Regions from separate parts of the Actinoplanes sp. NPDC048791 genome, predicted to be linked through region 1. Evidence: riboswitches for the same ligand, from Rfam matches in the RefSeq annotation. Region 1 holds a riboswitch; the other holds the start of a gene.

Region 1 (4,446 bases):
GGTCACGCGGCTGCACCACCCCCATCCGGCGCACGGCTTCGGCCCGCCTGCCCGCCGGAGAAGCGGCACCGGAGACAGGCGGCCGGCCGGCCTGCGCACCCGCCGCGGCAATTCGACGCGCCGGCGGCGGAACGATCACGGGTCCGGTAAGGGCACCGCGGTGGATGGCAGCTCGCAAAGTGGCCGGCAGATGCGGCGCACCGGCGAGCTTGCCGCGCGGAACCCGCGAGCCGACCACCCGTCCACGCCGCGCGAAGGCCGGCGACCGACGCCCGGCATGCCCGCCCTCGCCGCGAGCAGAGATCCGCAGCGTCCGCGGCCGGTAGGCGACACCCGCCTGAGCCGCCGCACCCCCGCTCACCTTGCGCTGCTCATCAGCCGGCGCCTCAGCGGCGGCATCCCCCGGAGCCTGCTCAACCGGCCCGGAAGGCTCGTCACTTCGCGGAGACCCGCCGGAGCCGGGACCGCCGGAGCCAGGAGCGCCGGAGCCGGGACCGCCGGAATCCGGACCACCAGAGTCAGCCCCGCCAGAATCGGGACCGCCGGAATCAGGACCACCGGAATCAGGACCACCGGAATCAGGCCCGTCAGGACCATCACCAGGCGGCGGATCGTCGTCCGGATCATCCTGAGCGGCCTGGTCCAGCGCCTCTTCCAACCGCTCCTCATCCGTACCCGGCGGATCAAGCGGATCCTTACGACGCCGATGCGGCAACGCCAGCCGCGCCGCATCCCGAATGTCCTCGGCCGTCACCCGATCGCGGCCGTGCCACGCTGCCAGGGCCACTGCACACCGCGCCACGACGATGTCCGCGCGCATCCCGTCGACGCCGTAGGCCAGGCACACCCGGGCGATCCGGTCCAGCTCAGCGTCCGGCAGCTGCACGAACGGCACCCGCTCCCGAGCCGCCAGGATCCGCTCGGCCAGGGCTTTCTCGTCGGCCGCGAACCGGGCCGCGAACGCCTCCGGGCCGGCCTCGTACGCCAGCCTCCGCCGGACCACCTCGGCCCGCAGCTTCGCGTCGCGCGGGGCGGCGACCGTCACGACCAGGCCGAACCGGTCGACCAGCTGCGGGCGGGGCTCGCCCTCCTCGGGGTTCATCGTGCCGACCAGCAGGAACCGGGCCGCGTGCTTGACCGACACCCCGTCGCGCTCGACGTGGGCGCGGCCCATCGCCGCCGCGTCGAGCAGCAGATCCACCAGGTGGTCCGGCAGCAGGTTGACCTCGTCGACGTAGAGAGCGCCGCGGTGGGCCGCGGCGAGCAGACCCGGCTCGTACGCCTTGACGCCGTCCGCGAGCGCACGCTGGATCTCCAGGGTGCCGACGACCCGGTCCTCGGTGGCACCGACGGGCAGCTCGACCAGCGTGGCGGGACGGTGGCCGTGCGGCGCGCCGGGCTCGTGCGGTCCGTCGGGGCAGCCGGGGTCGGGCGCCGCGGGGTCACAGGCGAAGCGGCAGCCGCGGACCACGTCGACCTCGGGCAACAGGGTGGCCAGGGCGCGGACGACCGTCGACTTGGCCGTGCCCTTCTCGCCGCGGACCAGGACCCCGCCCACGGCGGGGGACACAGCGGTCAGCAGCAGCGCGAGCCGCAGGTCGTCGAGGCCGACGACGGCAGAGAACGGGTACGGCGTCACGCCCGGTCCTTTCCGCGGGTCCGCGCCCGCGTGTGGAAGGTACGAGCGGCCGGAGTCTCCTGACTTCCGGGGACGAACCCCGGTCACAGTGGCGGGACCGTCCCGGTCTCCCACCGGGTTCCTCCACTGCCGCTCGCGAGCCACTCTTTCTCACGGCCCGGCACGCCGTCAACGCGGGGCCGCGTGGGCATCCTCACCACCCGGCCCACGCCCAGCTCAACGCCCCCGGCCCGGCCGCCGGCCCTCGGTCGGAAGGATCCCGGGCCGGCCGCCGGGCCGGGAAAGGCCACGGGCCGGGAAAGGCCCCGGGCGGGGAACAGCCGCTCAGCCGACCCCCGGCAGCGCCTTCTCCGTGTCCGGCAGCGGCTCCGGAGCGAGCTTGTCCAGCTCCTTGAGCACATCCGTGACCGCCAGCGCCGACTGCTCCACCAGCGGCCGCATCCGCCGGTACAGGTCGGCGTTCTTCGGGTCCGGCCGTTCGTGCTCGGTGATCGCCACCAGCGCCGCCGCCTCGTCCAGGTCGGGCAGCTCGCCCAGCGCGTGCCGGGCCAGCAGGCAGGCGCCCAGCGCCGTCCCCTCCGGCGTGTCGGCGATCGCCACCGGCAGGTCCAGCGCCGCGGCCAGGATGCCGACCCACAGCTCCGAGGCGACCGCCCCGCCGGTGGCCCGGACCTCGGTCATCGCGATGCCCTCGTCGGCGAACGTGTCCCGGACCAGCGCCAGCTGCTGGCACACCCCCTCGACCGCGGCCCGGACCAGGTGGCAGCACCAGCGTGGCCGTCACCGGCGCGACCGCCGTCGGCGTCGACGTATCGCAGAAGCTCACCGCCGCCCTGCCCCGGTACCTGGGCGTGGTGATCGGGCTGTCGTTCCTGTTGCTGCTGCTGGCGTTCCGCTCGGTGCTGGTGCCGTTGAAGGCGGCCGCCGGTTTCCTGCTGACCACGGGGGCCACCTTCGGCATCACGGTCGCGGTCTTCCAGCTGGGCCGGGCGGCGGACCTGTTCGGCGTGGACCGGCCGGGGCCGCTGGTCAGCTTCCTGCCGATCATCATGACCGGGGTGCTCTTCGGGCTGGCCATGGACTACGAGGTGTTCATCGTGTCCCGCGTACGCGAGGACTTCGTGCACGCCGGGCCCCCGAGTGACGCGACCGCGACCGCGGCGACCGTGGCCGGGGTCGGGCACGGCGCCCGGGTGGTGACCGCCGCGGCGCTGATCATGGCGGCCGTCTTCGGCGGGTTCGTGCTGATCGACGACCCGACCATCAAGGCGATCGGCTTCGGGCTGGCGCTCGGGGTGCTCATCGACGCGTTCGTCGTACGGATGACGCTGGTGCCCGCCGTGCTGACCCTGCTGGGCCGCCGGGCCTGGGCCTTCCCGCGCTGGCTGGACCGGATCACGCCGCGGGTGGACATCGAGGGCGACAGCCTGCACCGGCCGGAGCCGGCCGACGCTCCCGAGCTGGTCAGACTCTGACGAAGCAGGTGCCGGCGGTGACCCGCTCGTCGTGCACCCGGTGCGCCCGGCGCAGCAGGTCCATCAGCGCGTCCTCCTGGCGGATCCGGGCCCGATACTTCTCCGGCAGCCGCTTGAGGTGCGCCTCCTCGTCGAGCAGCTTGTGGTAGATCTCGTCGCAGTAGCGCGGGTCGGTCTCGATGTCGAGGAACTCGGTCGCGTGCCGCCGCGCCGCCGCGACGTACGTCTGCGCCCGGCCCTTGGGGCTGAGCAGCGACGCGATCACCGTGATGATCAGCACGCCGATGATGAAGGCCAGCGAGGCCCCGGTGCTGATCTCGACCACGTCGATGTGCTCGCCGCCGTTGATGAAGGGCACATTGTTCTCGTGGAGGGCGTGCAGGATCAGCTTCACGCCGATGAAGGCCAGGATCGCGGCCAGCCCGTACGAGAGGTAGATGAGCCGGTCCAGCAGCCCGTCCAGCAGGAAGTAGAGCTGGCGCAGGCCCAGCAGCGAGAACGCCGTGGCCGTGAAGACCAGGTAGACGCTCTGGGTGAGACCGAAGATGGCCGGGATCGAGTCCAGCGCGAACAGGATGTCGGTGCCGCCGATCGCCACCATGACCAGGAGCATCGGGGTCAGCACCCGCTTGCCGTCCTGGACGGTGAACAGCTTGTCGCCGTCGTAGTCGTCGGAGGTGCGCAGGAAACGCCGGGCGAGCCGGATGATGACGTTGTCGGCCGACCGGTCCTCACTGTCGTCGCCCTTGAGCAGGTTGCCCGCGGTGATCAGCAGGATCAGGCCGAACAGGTAGAAGACCCAGGCGAACGAGTTGATCAGCGCCGCGCCCAGGAAGATGAAGCCGGTCCGGGCGATCAGCGAGAAGACGATGCCGAAGAGCAGCACCTTCTGCTGGTCGGCCCGCGGCACCTTGAAACTGTTGAGCAGCACCAGGAAGACGAAGAGGTTGTCGACCGACAGCGCCTTCTCGGTCACCCAGCCTGCGAAGTACTCCGCGCCCATGTCGCGGCCGCCGAAGATGAACACCCCGAAGCCGAAGACGATGGCCAGGCCGACGTAGACCGCGGACCAGGCCCCGGCCTCGCGCAGCGTCGGGATGTGCGCGCGCCGGACGTGGAAGTAGAAGTCGAAGAGGACGAGCCCGAGGATCCCCACCACGGTCAAGGCCCAGACCAGACCGGACACCTGCATGCCACCACGCTCCACGGAGTCTCGGTCGATCGGCGAGATCCATCATCCTAGGGGGACGACCGGCGTCACCGGACCTTGGTCGTGTCGTCCGTCACGGCCGCCTTCAGCTGCGCCTCGGTGAGGAAAAGAGTCCCGGTCAG
Region 2 (16,250 bases), on a different contig from region 1:
AGCTGGTCGCCCACGAACCGGGAGTGTCGCTGCCCAGTGACCACGCCACCGCGGCCTTCGCACTGGCCGTCGGCGTCGGTTTGTTCCTGCACCGCGGTTGGGGTCTGGTCCTGGCGGCGGCCGCTCTCATCGTGGGCTTCTCACGGGTGTGGGTGGGAGTGCACTACCCGGGCGACATCGCGGCCGCGGTCCTCATCGCCGTCGTCGCCGGCTTGACGGTGGTCGTCAGCCGGCACGCGCGACGGTCCCTGGAGCCGGCCCCGCCGGACGGGCTGACCATGCCGAAAAGGTGATACCTGCCGCCCGGCCGACGCGACCGGGCGCGTCCTGCAACGCGGGCATGCTGTACCTACGCTGAGGCCATCATGGGTGTCTTGACCAAATCACGCCGGCGGGTCGTGCGCCGTCTCGGGATCGTGGCGATCGTCATGGCGTTGATCGTGGCCGGCTATGTCTCATACGTTGCCGTCCGCCATGTCAGGCCCGTCGCGCTCCCGGTCGCATCCGGGCCGTATCTGGTGGGACGTTCGCGGGTGGAGTGGACCGACCCGGCTCGCGTCGACCCGCTCGCACCCACCGCCGGCGAGCCGCGTCGGTTGGCCGTCTGGTTGTGGTACCCGGCTGTCGCGGGCGGCGACATGCGCCCCGCGCCGTACACGCCGGGACCCTGGGTGCAACTGCATCTTGCCGCTCCGGTGGGCTGGGCCGAGTCCGACTTCACCGCGATCCGCACCGGCGCGTACGAATATGCGCCCGTGGCCCCCGGGCGATTCCCCATCGTGGTACTGGAACCCGGAATGGGCTTTTCCGCCCCGCAGTACTCGGTGCTCGCTGAAAGCCTCGCGGGGCACGGCTTCATGGTCGCCGCGGTCACTCCCACCTACAGCGCCAACCTGACCGTGCTCGGCGGCAGGATCGTCGGTGCCGAGAAGGCCGGCAATCCACCGCAGCTGGGCAGCCACTCCGGAGAACCCGGCGCGCAAGCCGACCGGCTCGTCGGGATATGGGCGGCCGACGCCCACTTCGTTGCCGCCGAAGTTGCGGCGCTTGATCGCGGCGGGGCCCTCGCGGGTCACATCGACGCCACCCGGGTGGCCTACATCGGTCATTCCTTCGGTGGGGCCGCGGCACTGGAAGCGTGCCGCAGTGATCCGGCCTGCGCCGGTGCGGTCGACATGGACGGCACCCAGTTCGGTCCCGTCGCCCGGAAGGGTCTGCACTCACCGACGCTGGTTCTGGGTCATGAGAATTCCTGCGTGACCGGCGGGTGCACCCCGTCCGGCCCGGACGACCGAGACGACCTCGCGGTGGCACAGTCGTTGATCGCCGCGAGCAGCGGCCCGGTATGGGCGTTCACCATCGACGGCACCGCGCACTTCGACTTCACCGACTACGCCGCCTACTACCTGGCGACGCCGCTGCGCCGATTCCTCGCGCTGGGCTCGCTCGACGGGCGGCGAGCGCTCACCATCACCAGCTCCCTGGTGACGACGTTCCTCGACCAGGCGATGCTCGGCCACAAATCCGCAGCGCTGAATACCAGCAAAAGCCCCTATCCCGAGGTACGCGTCACTCATCTACCGCGCTGACGGACGACGGTCACCGTTTCCCGCACAGGTCACGAAACATTTGTCCGACAGGATGTAGGTGGTAAAGGTAGCCTTACCTATAGTGGGTGGGTGACTCGAGGAACCCCCGCGGCCGTCCGGCCGCCCCGGATGACCGGCGATGCCCGCCCTCCGGGCCAGGTCGTGACCCTTGCTCAGCTGGCACCCGGCTGCCGTGCCCTGCTCACGGGCTTCGCTGTGGCCGCGCCGCCGTCGATCGTGCGGCGCCTGGAAGACCTCGGCTTCGCGGCGGGCACGGAGGTGGAGGTCGCACGCCGGGCACCGCTGCGAGACCCGCTGATCTACCGGGTGAGGGACTACGACATCTGCCTACGCCGCGCGGAGGCGGCTTACCTGCTGGTCCGCGAGATCCGCCGATGAGTGCCCAATGCCACGACGCCGACGGCGGGGGAGGCGGCGTTGACGTCACGACGCCGCGGATCGCCCTGGCCGGCAGCCCGAACGCCGGAAAGACCAGCGTCTTCAACGCGCTGACCGGGCTGCGCGCCAAGACCGGGAACTATCCCGGGGTGACCGTGTCCCGCTTCATCGGCACGAGCCGGATCGCCGGCGACGATTATCTGATCGAGGATCTGCCGGGCACCTACAGCCTCGAGCCGATCAGCCCGGACGAGCAGATCATGGTCGACGTGCTGGACGGCCGGATCGACGGGGAGCGGCGCCCGGACGCCGTGCTGGCCGTGGTCGACGCCACCACGTTGCGGCGGTCGCTGAGGTTTGTCGCGCAGGTGCTCGGCCGCGGCCTGCCGACCGCGGTGGTGGTGACGTTCACCGATGAGCTGACCGCGCGGCAGGGCAGCCTGGACGTGGAGGCGTTCGAGGAGGCGCTCGGCGTGCCCGTGATCCGGGTGGTCGGCAACCGCGGGCAGGGCATCGACCGGTTGCGCGAGGTGATCATCGGATGGCGTTCGTGGTCGGCGCCGGTCCTCGCGCCGCCGGCCGACCGCGCCGAGTTGGACGCCTGGGTGACGTCCGTGCTCGCCTTCGCCGGTTACCGGTCACCCGGGCGGCACACGGTGACCCAGCGGGTCGATGCGGTGCTGCTGCACCCGGTGGCCGGCACGATCGTCTTCATCGCCGTCATGGTGCTGTTCTTCCAGACGGTGTTCACGCTGGCCGCGCCCTTGCAGGGATACGTGGAGACGTTTTTCGGATGGTTGTCCGGCTTGGTTTCCACGCACGTCGCCAACCCGTGGTTGGCCGGTCTGCTCGGCGACGCCATCATCGGCGGGGTCGGCTCGGTCGTGGTCTTCGTCCCGCAGATCATGCTGCTGTTCCTGCTGATCGCCTTCCTCGAGGGCGTCGGCTACATGTCCCGGGCGGCGTTCCTGATGGATCGCGTGATGGCCCGGGCCGGGCTGGAAGGGCGGGCTTTTGTCTCCCTGCTGTCGTCGTTCGCCTGCGCGATCCCCGGCATCATGGCGACCCGCTCCCTGCCGTCGGCCAAGGACCGTCTCGCCACGATGATGGCCGCGCCGCTGATCACCTGCTCGGCCCGCCTGCCGGTGTACGTGTTGATGATCGGCCTGCTGGTGGACCCGTCGGCGCACGTCGGGCCGCTCGGCCTGCAAGGTCTGATCATGTTCGGCATGTACCTGCTCGGTGCCGTGTCGGCCATGCTCGCCGCCTGGGCTTTCAAGAAGATCGGCGGGCGCCGCGGCACGACGATGCCGTTCTACATGGAGATGCCGCCCTACCGGCTGCCCACCCTGCGGTCCGTGCTGATCGCCATGTGGGAGTCGGCGCGGACCTTCGTCCGCAAGTGCTCGACCATCATCGCGGCCACCACCGTCGCGTTGTGGTTGCTGCTGAACCTGCCCCTGCACGGCGACGCCGACCTGCGCGCGCACGGCGTCGACCCGGCCAACGACACCGCGGTCTCCGCGTATGTCGCCGACCACAGCTACGCTGCGGGACTCGGTCGTCTGGTCTCGCCGGTGTTCGACCCGCTCGGCTTCGACTGGCGGATCAACATCGGCGTGCTGTCCGCCCAGTCCGCCCGCGAGACCTTCGTCGCCACCCTGGGCCAGGTCGCCGCCGCTGAGGACCCCGAACATCCGGCACAGGCGTTGCGCGCCATGACTCATCCTGACGGGCCGCGCGCCGGGCAGCCCGTCTTCACCGCGCCCACCATCGCGGCGCTGCTGGTCTACTTCGCGTTCGCCCTGCAGTGCATGGCCACCGTCGGCATCCTGCGACGGGAGACCGGTGGCTGGAAATGGCCTCTCGTGGCCTTCACCTACCTGACCACACTGGCCTGGCTGATGGCGTTCCTCGCCAGAACGGTCACCGCGCTGGTCACCGGGAGCGGCTGATGATCCCCATCCACCCTCAGCCCTGCGCGGGACGGCCGGACCGGCTGCGCTGGATCACACCGGCGGGGGTGCTGCCTTTCACCGGCGTACCCGCGACCGTGCCGGAGCCGGTGGCCGCCCTGCTTGCCGAGGGCGTGCTCGCCGACATCCAGGTGGAGACGGCCGCGGTCGTGACCACCCTGTCGACTGGCCGGTCCTGGGCGGGCGACGGCTCGCGGGTTCGTTCTGCCCTGCACGCGGCCCTCGACCACCCGGCTGGCTGGGCCGCCGGCGATGCTGGCGGCGACACCGCCGACGAACCTCTGCGGGCTGCAACCGAGGCGCTGCTCACCGGCGCCGTCGGCGACCTCGCACTCTCGCACGGTGGCAGCATCCAGTTGCTCGAGGTCCGCGATGGAGTTGTCACGGTGCGCATGAAGGGTGCTTGTCACGGCTGCCCGGCGGCGCAGGTCACGCTGCGGCAGCGACTCGAGGACCAGCTACGGCGCCGTTGCCCGGATGTCCGCGCGGTTGTCGACGCCGGTTAGTGGGGCCGGGCGGCGGGATGCTGACGCCGGATGGCCAGGATCGCGACGACGGCCGCGAGCAGGACGGCGGAGGCGGCGTACCGATCCAGGGCGAGGCCCCCTTTGGCGAGGGGTTTGTCGAGGAAGTCGCCGACCACGGCGCCCAGCGGCCGGGTCAGGACGAACGCCGCCCAGAACAGCAGTGTGTGCGACAGACGGGTCCAGCGGTACGCCGCGGCGATGACCGCCAGCAGGGCGGTGAACAGCAGCGCGCCGCCGGTGTACTCGAGGCCGATCGTGTCGGCCGTCCAGTCGCCCAGGGCGGTGCCCAGCGTCTGTGAGAACAGAATGGTCAGCCAGTAGAACCCTTCGGTGCGTGGTGTCTGAACACTGGTCACCGCGATCGTGCCGGTCGCCCGGTACCACAAGCCGAAGGAGGCGAGCAGGCAGATGATCAGAATGGTGGTGCCGCCCGGGTAACCGACGCCCAGGTCCCGGTCGACGTAGTCGGCGATCGTGGTGCCCAGCGTCGTGGTCGCGATGATGGTGAACCAGTAGACCCACTGGTTGAATCGCGCCGCTCGGACCTGCAGGACGACTGCGGCCAGGAAGACGATCGCGAAGATGAAGGTGCTGGTGAGGTAGCCCAGGCCCATCGACATGGACAGCGAATCGCCGCCGGTCTCGCCGAGCGTGGTGGCGAGGATCTTCACCACCCAGAAGCCGACGGTGATGGCCGGCACCTTGGCGACGAAGTCGCGTAGTCGTTCGGTCGCCTCGTCAGCTGAAGGCAGATCTATCTGCGGATTTCCGAAGGGCAGGTGTGGCTGGGGCATGAGCGGACTCCGTTCCGACCGTGTATCGACCAGGACAAAACACCACCAGATGGTACACCTACGACTTGTAGGACTTGGGTGGTTGTCCGTGGTCGGGCGGCGCGGGGAAGGCATCACCTCACGGCTGCACCAACAGCCTGACCGCTGTGCAAGTTCCGATCGCCCTGGTGTTGGTGGGACCGGTGGTGTGGTTCCCGCTACGGTCGCGCACTCGCGGCTGAGGCAGTGCGGCCATTGCGACCAGGCGAGTCCGGTCCGACGAGATGAACGACGGCAGCGGGTCCTCAGCTGATCGCGAGGACGTCCGTACCCGGGTGTGCGGGTTGCTGTTCCAGCCAGTCGGTGAGGACCGCGGCGGGCATCGGCCGGGCGTAGTGAAAACCCTGGGCGAGGTCGCATCCGAGTTGGCGGAGAGCCGCGACGTGGGCGGCGGTTTCGACGCCTTCGGCGACCACGGTGAGGCCCAGGTTGTGGCCGAGGTCGACGGCGCCGCGGACCAGGGCGGCGTCGTTGGCGTTGCTGTCCATGGCGAAGACGAAGCTTCTGTCGATCTTCAGCTCGTCGATCGGCAGGCGTCTGAGGTAGGACAGGGATGAGTATCCGGTGCCGAAGTCGTCGATGGACAGGCTGATTCCGAGGCCGTGCAGCCGGTTCAGGGTGGTGAGCGCGAGGGCGGGATTGGCCATCACGGCGGTTTCAGTGACTTCGAGGCGGAGCAGCGTGGCCGGCAGGTCGACCTCGTGGAGCAGCCCGGTGATCTGCTCGACCAGCTGGGGGTCGAGCAGGCAGCGGGGGGAGAGGTTGACCGCGATAGCGGTGGGCCGGTCGGCGTCGAGCCAGGCCCGTCCCTGCTTGACGGCGTGGCGCAGCACGTGGAGGGTGAGCCGGTTGATCAGGCCGGTGGTCTCGGCGATCGGGATGAACTCGGCCGGTGAGACTGCTCCGCGTACGGGATGCTGCCACCGCAGCAGTGCCTCCGCCCCGCAGGCCGCGCCCGACCGCAGATCGATTTTGGGTTGGTAGTGCAGCTCGAGTTGGTCGGTGGCGTCCAGCGCGCGGCGCAAGTCGCCGAGTAATTGCAGGCGGGCGGTGTCCCCGCTGTGCATGTCGGGGGCGTACAGGACCGCCCCGGTCTTGGCTTCCTTGGCCGCATACCGGGCGATCTCCGCGTGCCTCAGCAGCGCGCCCGTGGCCCCCGGTCCGGTCGAGGCGGCCGCACCGATACTGGTCTCCACGTCGACGCTGATGCCGCCGACGACGAAACTGCGGTGGAGCTCGTCGGTCAGCCGGCCGGCCAGGGCGAGCGCCTCGTCCGCGCCGGTGGCCGGCAGCAGGACGGCGAACTCGTCGGCGGAGAGCCGGGCCACCGTGTCGCCGGTCCGGACGGTGGCCTCAACCCGCTGGGCGACCTGCCGTAGGAGGTCGTCGCCGTGGGTGTGGCCGAGCGCGTCGTTGACTTCCTTGAACCGGTCCAGGTCGAGGGTCAGGACCGCGACGTCGCCGCCGGCGCCGGGGAGGTCGGCCAGCCGTTCGGCGAGCAGCACCCGGTTGCCCGAACCGGTCAGGTCGTCGTGCAGAGCCCGGCGCCGGCTCTCGGCGGACTGCCGCAGCAGCGCGCGCTGGTAGCCGACGGTGACAGCGGTGAAGACGGCGAGCAGTGCGAGCCCCACCGCGAAACCGGCGACGGTGGTGACGAAGACGACGCTCTCCACCCGGTGCAGGTCGCGCAGGGTCTGTTGCGCCGCGCGCGCATGGGCGTCGGTGGCCGCCTGGACCACGTCACTGATGCGGGTGAAGGTGGGATCGACCTCGTTGTTGTCGATGAGCAGGGCGGTGGCCGGATCGCCGGCGTCCACCGCGGTGAACATCCGGGAAATGGCGGTCACATAGTCCCCGTGCATCGACTCCAGCGAGGCCACCCGCATACGGTCATCGCTGGTTCCCCGCAGAGAGACGTCGTTGAGTGCCTGGTGCAGGTCGGCGCCGGCCTGGCGGTGACGCTCACGAACGTCTGGGCCGGGTTCGAGGCGGTATTTGCGTTCGAGCGATTCCTCGGCGGCCACGGCGTTGTAGGCACGGTTGTAGGCCTCGGCGAGCATCGCTGACCGGCCCGCGGTCTGCGCCGAACCCCGGGTGCGGGCGGCGCCGAGCACGCTGAGGGCTGTCAGAGCGAGCAGCACGACGGCGAGACCGACCGCCGCGGCGCGGCGGACCCGCTGTGACCGACCCACTCCGGTTACCTCCCAAGGCTGTGCTGCGTTCGCAGACTATGGGGTCACATCGGCGTGGTGATCGACGATCTGAGGTCTCTGCGCTGTGGAATCAGCTGCCCGCGGTTCAGCCGCCGTCGGTGGCGAGGCGGTAGCCGGCGCCGCGGACGGTCTCGATCGCGGTGCGCCCGAACGGGTGGTCGATCTTCTTGCGCAGGTAGCCGATGTAAACCTCGACGATGTTGGGGTCGCCGGTGAAGTGAGCGTCCCACACGTTCTCCAGGATGGCGGTTTTGGTCATCGCCTGCCCGCGATGGCGCAGTAGGAACTCGAGCATCGCGAACTCGCGCGGGGTGACGGCGATCGACGCGTCACCGCGGGCGACTCGCCGGGCCGAAGGGTCGAGAGTCAGGTCCCCGGCCCGCAGCACCGCCGGACGTTCGGGTGCGCCGCGCCGTACCAGGGCGCGCAGCCGGGCGATCAGCACGACGAACGAGAACGGTTTGATCAGATAGTCATCGGCGCCGAGATCGAACGCGTCGGCCTGGTCGTACTCGCCGTCCTTGGCGGTCAGCATGAGGACCGGCGTCCAGATGCCGCGCTCGCGTAGCCGGCGGCAGATCTCGTAGCCGTTCAGACCGGGCAGCATGATGTCCAGCACCAGCACGTCGTAAACGCCGTGGGGTGTTTCCGTCGCGCTCCAGAGTCCGTCGACGCCGTTGCGGGCGAGATCGACCGTGAACCCTTCGGCGGCGAGCCCGTCGCGGATCGTTTCGGCCAGTTCCACTTCGTCCTCGACCACCAGCACCCGCATGTCGACCCCCTTGTCCCCGGTCAGCGTGAACCATCGTGGCTGAAGACGCGCTGAACACGCTGATCAAGCCGCGTGCTGCGGGGGCTTTCAGCCGGTACTCAGCACCCGGGTCGTTACGGTGAGGTCATGCGGAAGGTGGCGGTGGTCCGGCGCTTCAAACGCAGGCTGGGCGTCCGGCTGCGCTCCGCCCTGGCCGCGGCGGTGGTGGTGGTCGTCGCGTCACTGCTGGCCGGCGGCGTCTTGTTGATCACCGCGCGCGCGGTGCTGGTGGACAACGTCACCTCTACCGCCACCGACCGGGCCGGCCAGGTGGTCGCCGTGCTGCAGGGCGGCGAGGGCGATCTGAGCGCGTTGCTACGCCCGTCGGCGCGCGAACGCACAGTCGTACAGGTCGTCGACGACTCAGGCCGGGTGGCGGCGGCGTCGGACGCGCTCGCCGGGCAGGCGCCGATCTCCGCGCTGCGGCCCGGCGCCGGCCGGCGTGTCTCTGAACAGCGACGCCTGGCGTTCGTCCACGACGAACCGTTTCAGATCGTGGCGGTGGGGGTGAGCACCCGTGACGGTGTGCGGACCGTGCTGGTCGGCGAGTCGCTCGACACCGTCGACGACGGCACCGAGGCGGTCATCGCGGCGTTGCTGGTCGGGCTGCCGCTGCTCGCGATCCTGGTGGGAGCTGCAACGTTCTACTTCGTCGGGCGCACGCTGCACCCGGTCGAGAACATGCGGGCGCAGGCGGCGTCGATCACTTCCCGGAATCTGCACGCGCGCCTGCCGGTTCCCGCCGCGGACGACGAGATAGCCGCGTTGGCTTCGACGATGAACACGATGTTGGACCGCATCGAGTCCGCGTCCGCGGCGCAGCGCCGCTTCGTGGCAGACGCCAGTCACGAGCTGCGCAGCCCGCTGGCCACGGTGCAGGCCAACGCCGACCTGCTGGACGGCGCCGATCTCGATGCGGCACCGGCCCGGTCGGTGGCCCGGATCCGGCGCGAGAGTGCCCGGATGGCCCGGCTGGTCGAGGACTTGTTGCTGCTGGCCCGCGTCGACGACCACCGCTTGCAGGTGCGTCGCGAGGACGTCGACCTGGACGACCTGGCCTATGCCGAACGCGAGCGGATCGTCCTGGAGCATCCTGGGCTGGCCGTCGACGCGGCCATCGAGCCGGTGCGGGTGGTGGGTGATCCTGATGCGCTGCATCGGGTGTTGCGCAATCTCGTCGACAACGCGGCGCGGCACGCCGCCGGGTCGGTGCAGCTGGCGGTACGGGCGGTGGACGGCGTCGCGGAAGTGGTCGTCGGTAACGACGGCCCGCCGATCGGGCCCGCCGACCGCGAGCGGATCTTCGACCGGTTCGTCCGCCTCGACGACAGCCGTTCGCGGGCAGGTGGTGGAACCGGGCTGGGTCTGCCCATCGCCCGGGACATCGTCACGGCCCATGGTGGCGTGCTCCTGGTGGACGATCTCGATGTCGGCGCCGCCATGCGCATCAGGTTGTCGCTGCGGGACGGGCCCTGCAACAACGCCAACGACAAATCGTCAGCGGCGCCGGCGTCGGTCGTCGACTCGACGGAGCACAAGCGCCACCGCTGATCAGTGCCGCGCTCTCGAGGGCGGTCTCCAAGCCGGTCTGCGGCAGCGCCGCAAACGTGCTGATCCGCGCGCTGTGGCTCGCGAGATCACTTCACCGACCCGGCGGTGACCGGTGAAGGGCCGATCACAGGTTCGGTGCCCTAGCCTCAGCGCGAGCTACGGCTTCTCCTACGGGTTGTAGGTTTAAGGTTTCTTTTCACGGGAACGTGTGAACGCTCAGGTCAGCTGTCTGTCGATGTGAAAGGGCATGTCACCGATGCCTTCGTTCCTGGACCCGCAATGGCTGATCTCCACGTTCGGGCTGATCGGCATCCTGCTCCTGGTCTTCGCCGAGTCCGGGCTGCTCATCGGCTTCTTCCTGCCCGGCGACTCCCTGCTGTTCACCGCGGGTCTGCTGTTGGCCGACGGCACCTACCTGCACCAGCCGTTGTGGCTGATGTGCCTGCTGGTGTCGGTCGCCGCGGTGCTGGGCGATCAGTTCGGTTACCTGTTCGGCCGAAGGTTCGGGCCCGCGCTGTTCCGCCGCCCGAACTCCAAGCTGTTCAAGCAGCAGAATCTGACCCGCGCCCAACGATTCTTCGAGCGCTACGGGGCACGGTCGATCGTGTTGGCGCGGTTCGTGCCGATCGTGCGTACCTTCACGCCGATCGTGGCGGGCGCGAGCCGCATGCACTACCGGACCTTCTTGATCTACAACGTGCTGGGCGGCACGTTGTGGGGCTGCGGCGTCACGATCCTCGGGTTCTTCCTCGGGCAGGACAGCTTCGTGCGGTCCAACATCGAACTCATCCTGATCGCGATCGTCGTTGTCTCTGTCGCCCCGATCGCCGTCGAGCTGCTACGGGCCCGCCGTCGTTCGCGCCGGGCGGAGGCGGAACTCCACTGACCCTTCCGGCGTGTCAGTACAGGAATCGGGCGGATACCTACAAGATGTAGGAGTTAGGGAGAAAGCGGCGAGATCAGGGGACTGTCATGACGTGGACCAGACGAACGGGCGCGGCCGTCGCCGCCGCCCTGTTGCTCGGCGGTATGGCCACGGCCGACAACCCCGACCCCTCCGTTGCGGTGGCCTCCGTCAGTGCCGTCACCAGGCCGGATCACGTGGTGATCGTGATGTTGGAGAACAAGCGGTACGACGCAGTCATCGGTGACAAGAAGGTGCCGTGGGTCAACACGCTGGCCGCGAGCGGTGCGAACTTCACCCGGTTCTACGCCGAGACGCATCCCAGCCAGCCGAACTATCTCGCGCTGTTCTCCGGCTCGACCCAAGGGGTACGGGACAACAACTGCCCGCACAACCTCGGCGCGCGCCCCAACCTGGGCCGTCAGCTGATCGATGCCGGCTACCGCTTCACGGGCTACTCCGAAGGCCTGCCCCGGGCCGGTTGGCACGGATGTGCGCACGGCCGATATGTGCGACGGCACGTCCCCTGGGTGAACTTCAGCAACGTCCCCGCGAGCGCGCACCAGCCGTACACGGCCTTTCCGCGCGACTACCGCAAGCTGCCGACGGTGGCGTTCGTCATCCCGGACCTCTGCCACGACATGCACGACTGCCCCAAAGCGGAGGCCGACGCCTGGCTGAAAAAGGAGTTCGCACCGTACGTCGCTTGGGCGAGCACCCACAACAGCCTGTTCATTCTCACCTTCGACGAGGACAACCGCACGGGCGGCAACCACATCGCCACGATCATGGCCGGCGCCGGAGTGCGGCCGGGCCGGTATCCGGCTCGTGTCGACCACTACGGGCTGTTGCGAACTCTGCAGGAGATGTACGGCCTGCGACCGACCGGTTTCGCCACCCGTGCGGCGGCAGTGCGCGGCGTTTGGGCAAGTCGCTGATCGTGCGCTCAGAGCCAGGCGCGGGCCAGCGCGACGAACTCGGTCGTCGCTACGGCGGAAGCGGCCAGGCAGCCGGCGGCGAGCAGGCCAGGACCCAGCAGACGGCGGCGGCGCGGAGTGGGGGAGGGCTCCACGAGGGCTCGGACCCGATGGACGACGGTTCCGCCGTGCATGCCGAGTCCGGGCACCGGTTCCGTGTCGATCGTCGCCAGGGCGGCTCGGGCGACGGCCTTCGCGGTCAGGCCACGGTCGTCGACGGCCGCAGCCGCGTCCTCGTCGGCCCATCGCTCGACCAGGTAAGCCACCGCCGCCCGGACCGGGATCAGCAGGGGATTCATCGCGGCCGCGGCGGCGGTCAGGGCGACGAGACGATGGTGGCCACGGGCGAGGTGGGCGCGCTCGTGGGCGAACAGGACCCGCCGTTCGTCGGTGTCGAGCAGCCGCAGCATGCCGCTGGTCACCAGCAGATGTCCCGGCCGACCCGGGACCGCCACGGCCAGCGGGGCTGACCAGTCGGCCACCACCAAGCCGTCATGCGGGCTGCCGGCGGCCCGCAAGCGGCGGTGTGTGCTGGTGCGCATCCGGACGTCACGGATGAGCCGCAGGCCGCCCCAGGCCAGTAGCGCGGCGGCGAGCAGCGCAACCGGGCCCGGTACCGGTTCGGGCAGCTCCACACCGGGAAGGTTGTCCAGAGCGGCGAGTGGCGGTACGTCATCGAGCAGGGTCAGTGCCAGCAGGGTCAGTGACCACGTCGAGCACAGCGCCGTGATGAGGCCGAACCCGGTCAGTCCACGAGCGAGCAGTCCGGGTGCGCCCCGGCCGGCGAGCCGGCCGGCGCTCAGAGTCAGCGGCAACGCCAGCAGCAGCGGCAGATAGATCGCGACGTTCACGGTCGGCCGGAATCCGTGTCGGTGAGTAGCTTACGCAGCGTGGCCGCGTCGTCGTCATCCAGCGATGCGGCGAACTGCTGCAGGACGGCATGCCGGTCCGGCAGGCCCGCGAGTGCGGCCCGCATCCGCCCCGCAGCCGCGGTGGCGGCGTCCTCAACCGGCCAGTACACGTGCCCGCGACCGGCCCTGCGCCGCTGCACGAGCTTCTTCTCGTGCAGCCGGATCAAGATCGTCTGCACAGTGTTGTAGGCGAGGTCGCCGCCGATCGCGCTCTGCACGTCGGCTGTCGTCAACGGCTCACCGCGGCTCCAGAGCAACCCCATGACCTCGGACTCCAACGAGCCCGGGGCACGCCTACCCTCTGCTGCGCTCACCATTTCGTCAACCTCACGAGGCTCAGGATAGCCCGCGTCGCCGTCCCCGGGTTCAGTAAACCTACAGGGTGTAGGGGATACCGTCGGCGGGTGACCCTCCGTCTGTTCGAACACCGCCGGGCCGACCGAATCGCACTCATGGTCGCCGGCCTGGCGGCACTGGCCTTCGTTGTGCTGATGTTGGTCGTGCTGAGCCGCCCGGGCATGTTGCAGCACCTCGACACGGCCGTCAATGGCCGAGCCCACCGGTTCGGCCTGCAGCATCCGCTCTGGCTGTCGACGATGTCCGCCATCACCCGAACCGGCAGCACGACATATCTCGCCCCGGCAGCCTCGGTGGCCTGTCTCGCGCTGCTGCGGTGGCGCGAGTGGCGGCAGGCGGCCTTCGTCGCCGTGGCCGCCCTGGTCACTGTCGGGCTCCGTCTGCTGATCGTGGTCAACGTGGCTCGCCCGCGGCCGGCCGGCTGGCTCACCTCGGCGTCCGGCTGGTCCTTCCCCTCGGGGCACAGCACCGCCGCAGCAGCCGCCGCCGCAATCGCGGTCATCGTCGGATGGCCACTGCTGCGCCGGCGGCGGGACCGACTGGTGCTGGCCGGCGTGACGGGTGCCTGGGCAATCGCTGTCGGGGTCAGCCGGGTAGCGCTGGGCGTGCACTGGCCCAGTGACGTTCTGGGCGCCTGGCTGCTGGTCGCAGCGGTCGTCCCGCCGATCGCCGTCGGTGTCGGGGCCTTCCCGGCTCGGCGGGACGGCAAGCGCTGAGGTTGACCCGGGAGTACGTCAGCCGGCAGGCCGTAGTCACCCGCCTGGTCGTAACATTGCTCGGCCCCGGCTGTCTGCGTGTCAGCTCCAGCTGCGGCCGCTCCATGATCGGCCGGTCCAGGTGCCCGCGGACCACGAACGCCCGGTCCAGACGCCTGCTGACCAGGAGCGTCCGGTCCACGTGCTGCCAGACCGGGAGCGTCCGGTCCACATGTTTGAGGACCATGTCGCTGTTGCCCAAGTCCTGGTCGCCCAAGAGGTACCGGTGAAGCCGGGGCCGACCCAGGCGGTGCCGTTCCACGTGCCGCCGGTCCACGCCTTGCCGCTCTTGGCATTGGAAGCCCAGATGGCGGCCGCCCAGGGCTTGCCGAAGATGTCCTTCTCTCCGAGCAGGGCGATGCCGGTGACGGAGTCGGTGACGTAGCTGGCGCCCCGGGCGCCTTGCAGCGTGCCGAGCCCGGTCGCGGAAGCAAATTTCTGCTTGGCCTTGTCGCTCGGTGCGGCCAGCGCAGCAGCTTCGGCGATGTCGAGCTGGCCGGCGCCGGTGGAGACAGGGTCGGCGCCCGGCAGCGGGTCGGCTGTCTGGACGAGCAGTCCCTTGACCTCGTCGGGAGTGAGCTTGGGCCGTTGCTGCAGCAGCAAGGCCACGGAGCCGGAGATCACGGCCGCGGCCTGGGAGGTGCCGCTACCGCGGAAGAAACGGGGCTGACCGGTCGCGTCGGTTACGCGGGCACCCGGATAGTTGCTGTCGATGAACGAGTTTCTCCCAACTCTCCCGGTCGCCGGCACCTTCATCGATGAAAGCGCTGGAGAACGAGGCGTAGACGAAGTCCGGCTCGGCCTCGAGGAGCTTCTCCTTCGACGGGTACTCCTTGGCCAGTACCGGGATCTTGCCGTAGGCGGCGGCGTATTGCGACAGGATCGCGTCGTCGAGGTAGGCGGTGCCGATCATCCGGTCCTGCAAGCCCAGGGCCAGCATGATCTCGGTGGCGGGCTGGTTCATCGTGACCGCTCGGGCCGGCGGCTTGGTGACGGTCAGGGGTGCACCGCAGTTGGCGAGCGTGACCGGTCCGGTCGACGCGGACGGGGCGGTATCGGGTTCGTCCGCGGTGGCGGAGCAGCCCGCGAGCAGGACGATCAGGACGGACAACGGCGCGGCAGCGCGCCAGGACACAGGGGACCGAAGAGCGCGCACGCGCATGGGGACCGCCTTCCAGCACCTCGTGGAGGGGTCGTTCGGTGCCGTGGCCGGTCTCCTGGCTGACGGGATGTGCGTCTGCGGCCGGCCTTCCCGAGCTGGCGCTCAGTGACCTCGCGAACGACGAGGGCCGCAGATCTCCCGATCACAGTGGCGAGGGCCGCACCGGTTTCACACCGGCTTCCCGAACACCACGGCAGCGCCACCCTAGCCGCCGTGGGTGGAGTTGACCACGGTGATGAACGCCTCTCGACCGCTGAGCCCGGTGCCTTATTGCAAGTTCTATGCAACTGCGTCAGCATGGCGGTAGCAGTTTCCGATCGCGCCAGAAGCCTTCGCCGGCCGGTGATACCGGCCTGCCCAGACCCTGGGAGTCAACCCCTGTGATGGTCCGATCGCAGCCTCTCGCGCGCTGTCTCGCAGCCGCGGCCACCGGCGTCCTGTTGCTGGCCGCCTGCTCCTCGACGCCGGCCGCGCCGGGATCATCGGCGGCGAACGCAGCCTTCGTGGTGGCGACCGCCGGCGAGCCGGACACGCTGAACCCGGTGCTGAACTACGGCGTCGACGGCGCGTCACTGATCTTCGACGGTCTCGTCGCCCGGGACGCCGGCAACGCGCTGGTCCCGGCTTTGGCGGCCGAACTGCCCACCGTCTCTGCGGACGGCAGGACGGTCACGGCGACGTTGCGCTCCGGGGTGACCTTTCACGACGGCACCCCGCTCACCGCGGCGGACGTCGTGTTCACCTACCAGGCCGTACTGGATCCGAAGGTCGACTCGACGCTGCGCTCGGACCTGGACATGCTCACCGCGGTCACCGCACCGGACCCGGCCACCGTCGTGTTCACCCTCAAGTACGCCTACGCGCCGTTCCTGCAGCGACTGACCCTGGGCATCGTGCCCGCCAAGGCACTCAGCGGGCAGGACATCAACAAGGCTGCCTTCAACCGGCAGCCCGTCGGGACCGGACCGTACAAGGTGGAGTCGTGGACCGCCGGTGACCGTCTCGTGCTCGCCGCGAACGACACCTACTGGGGCGGCCGACCCGCCAACCGTAAACTCGTCGTCGCGTTCGTCGCCGACGACAATGTCCGGGCGCAGCGGATGCGCTCGGGCGAGTTCGACGCGGCCGAACTGGCTCCCAAGCTCGCCGCCGGCTTCGACAACGCCGCCGGCTACACGGTGCAGCGGGTGCCGACAGCTGACTACCGCGGGGTGATGCTGCCGCTGAACAACCCGGTCACCGGAGACCTCGCCGTCCGCAAGGCCCTCGCCGTGGGTGTGGACCG

What was found. Region 1 has a riboswitch for cobalamin ahead of AB0C29_RS33415 (ATP-binding protein). Riboswitches for the same ligand answer to the same signal wherever they lie in the genome.
Region 2: it holds a riboswitch for cobalamin, as region 1 does, so the genes downstream of both, AB0C29_RS03085 (hypothetical protein) here and AB0C29_RS33415 (ATP-binding protein) in region 1, are expected to answer to the same signal.

What each region holds. Positions count from the first base shown of each region.
Region 1 covers NZ_JBEZGQ010000643.1:335-4,780, forward strand. Annotated here, with positions in the region: partial or broken gene AB0C29_RS33415 (ATP-binding protein) at 1-1,639, opposite strand, end outside; cobalamin riboswitch at 1,670-1,798, opposite strand; gene AB0C29_RS33420 (FGGY-family carbohydrate kinase) at 1,964-2,374, opposite strand; partial or broken gene AB0C29_RS33425 (MMPL family transporter) at 2,413-3,114, shown strand; partial or broken gene AB0C29_RS33430 (TerC/Alx family metal homeostasis membrane protein) at 3,341-4,306, opposite strand; partial or broken gene AB0C29_RS33435 (pentapeptide repeat-containing protein) at 4,372-4,446, opposite strand, start outside.
Region 2 covers NZ_JBEZGQ010000017.1:4-16,253, reverse strand. Annotated here, with positions in the region: gene AB0C29_RS03160 (phosphatase PAP2 family protein) at 1-293, shown strand, start outside; gene AB0C29_RS03155 (hypothetical protein) at 375-1,589, shown strand; gene AB0C29_RS03150 (FeoA family protein) at 1,680-1,988, shown strand; gene AB0C29_RS03145 (ferrous iron transporter B) at 1,985-3,943, shown strand; gene AB0C29_RS03140 (NifU family protein) at 3,943-4,470, shown strand; gene AB0C29_RS03135 (hypothetical protein) at 4,467-5,285, opposite strand; gene AB0C29_RS03130 (bifunctional diguanylate cyclase/phosphodiesterase) at 5,570-7,516, opposite strand; gene AB0C29_RS03125 (response regulator transcription factor) at 7,623-8,309, opposite strand; gene AB0C29_RS03120 (ATP-binding protein) at 8,436-9,899, shown strand; gene AB0C29_RS03115 (VTT domain-containing protein) at 10,156-10,785, shown strand; gene AB0C29_RS03110 (alkaline phosphatase family protein) at 10,872-11,741, shown strand; gene AB0C29_RS03105 (M48 family metalloprotease) at 11,750-12,631, opposite strand; gene AB0C29_RS03100 (BlaI/MecI/CopY family transcriptional regulator) at 12,628-13,008, opposite strand; gene AB0C29_RS03095 (phosphatase PAP2 family protein) at 13,096-13,764, shown strand; gene AB0C29_RS03090 (S8 family serine peptidase) at 13,846-14,559, opposite strand; gene AB0C29_RS03085 (hypothetical protein) at 14,450-14,938, opposite strand; cobalamin riboswitch at 14,993-15,173, opposite strand; partial or broken gene AB0C29_RS03080 (ABC transporter substrate-binding protein) at 15,349-16,250, shown strand, end outside.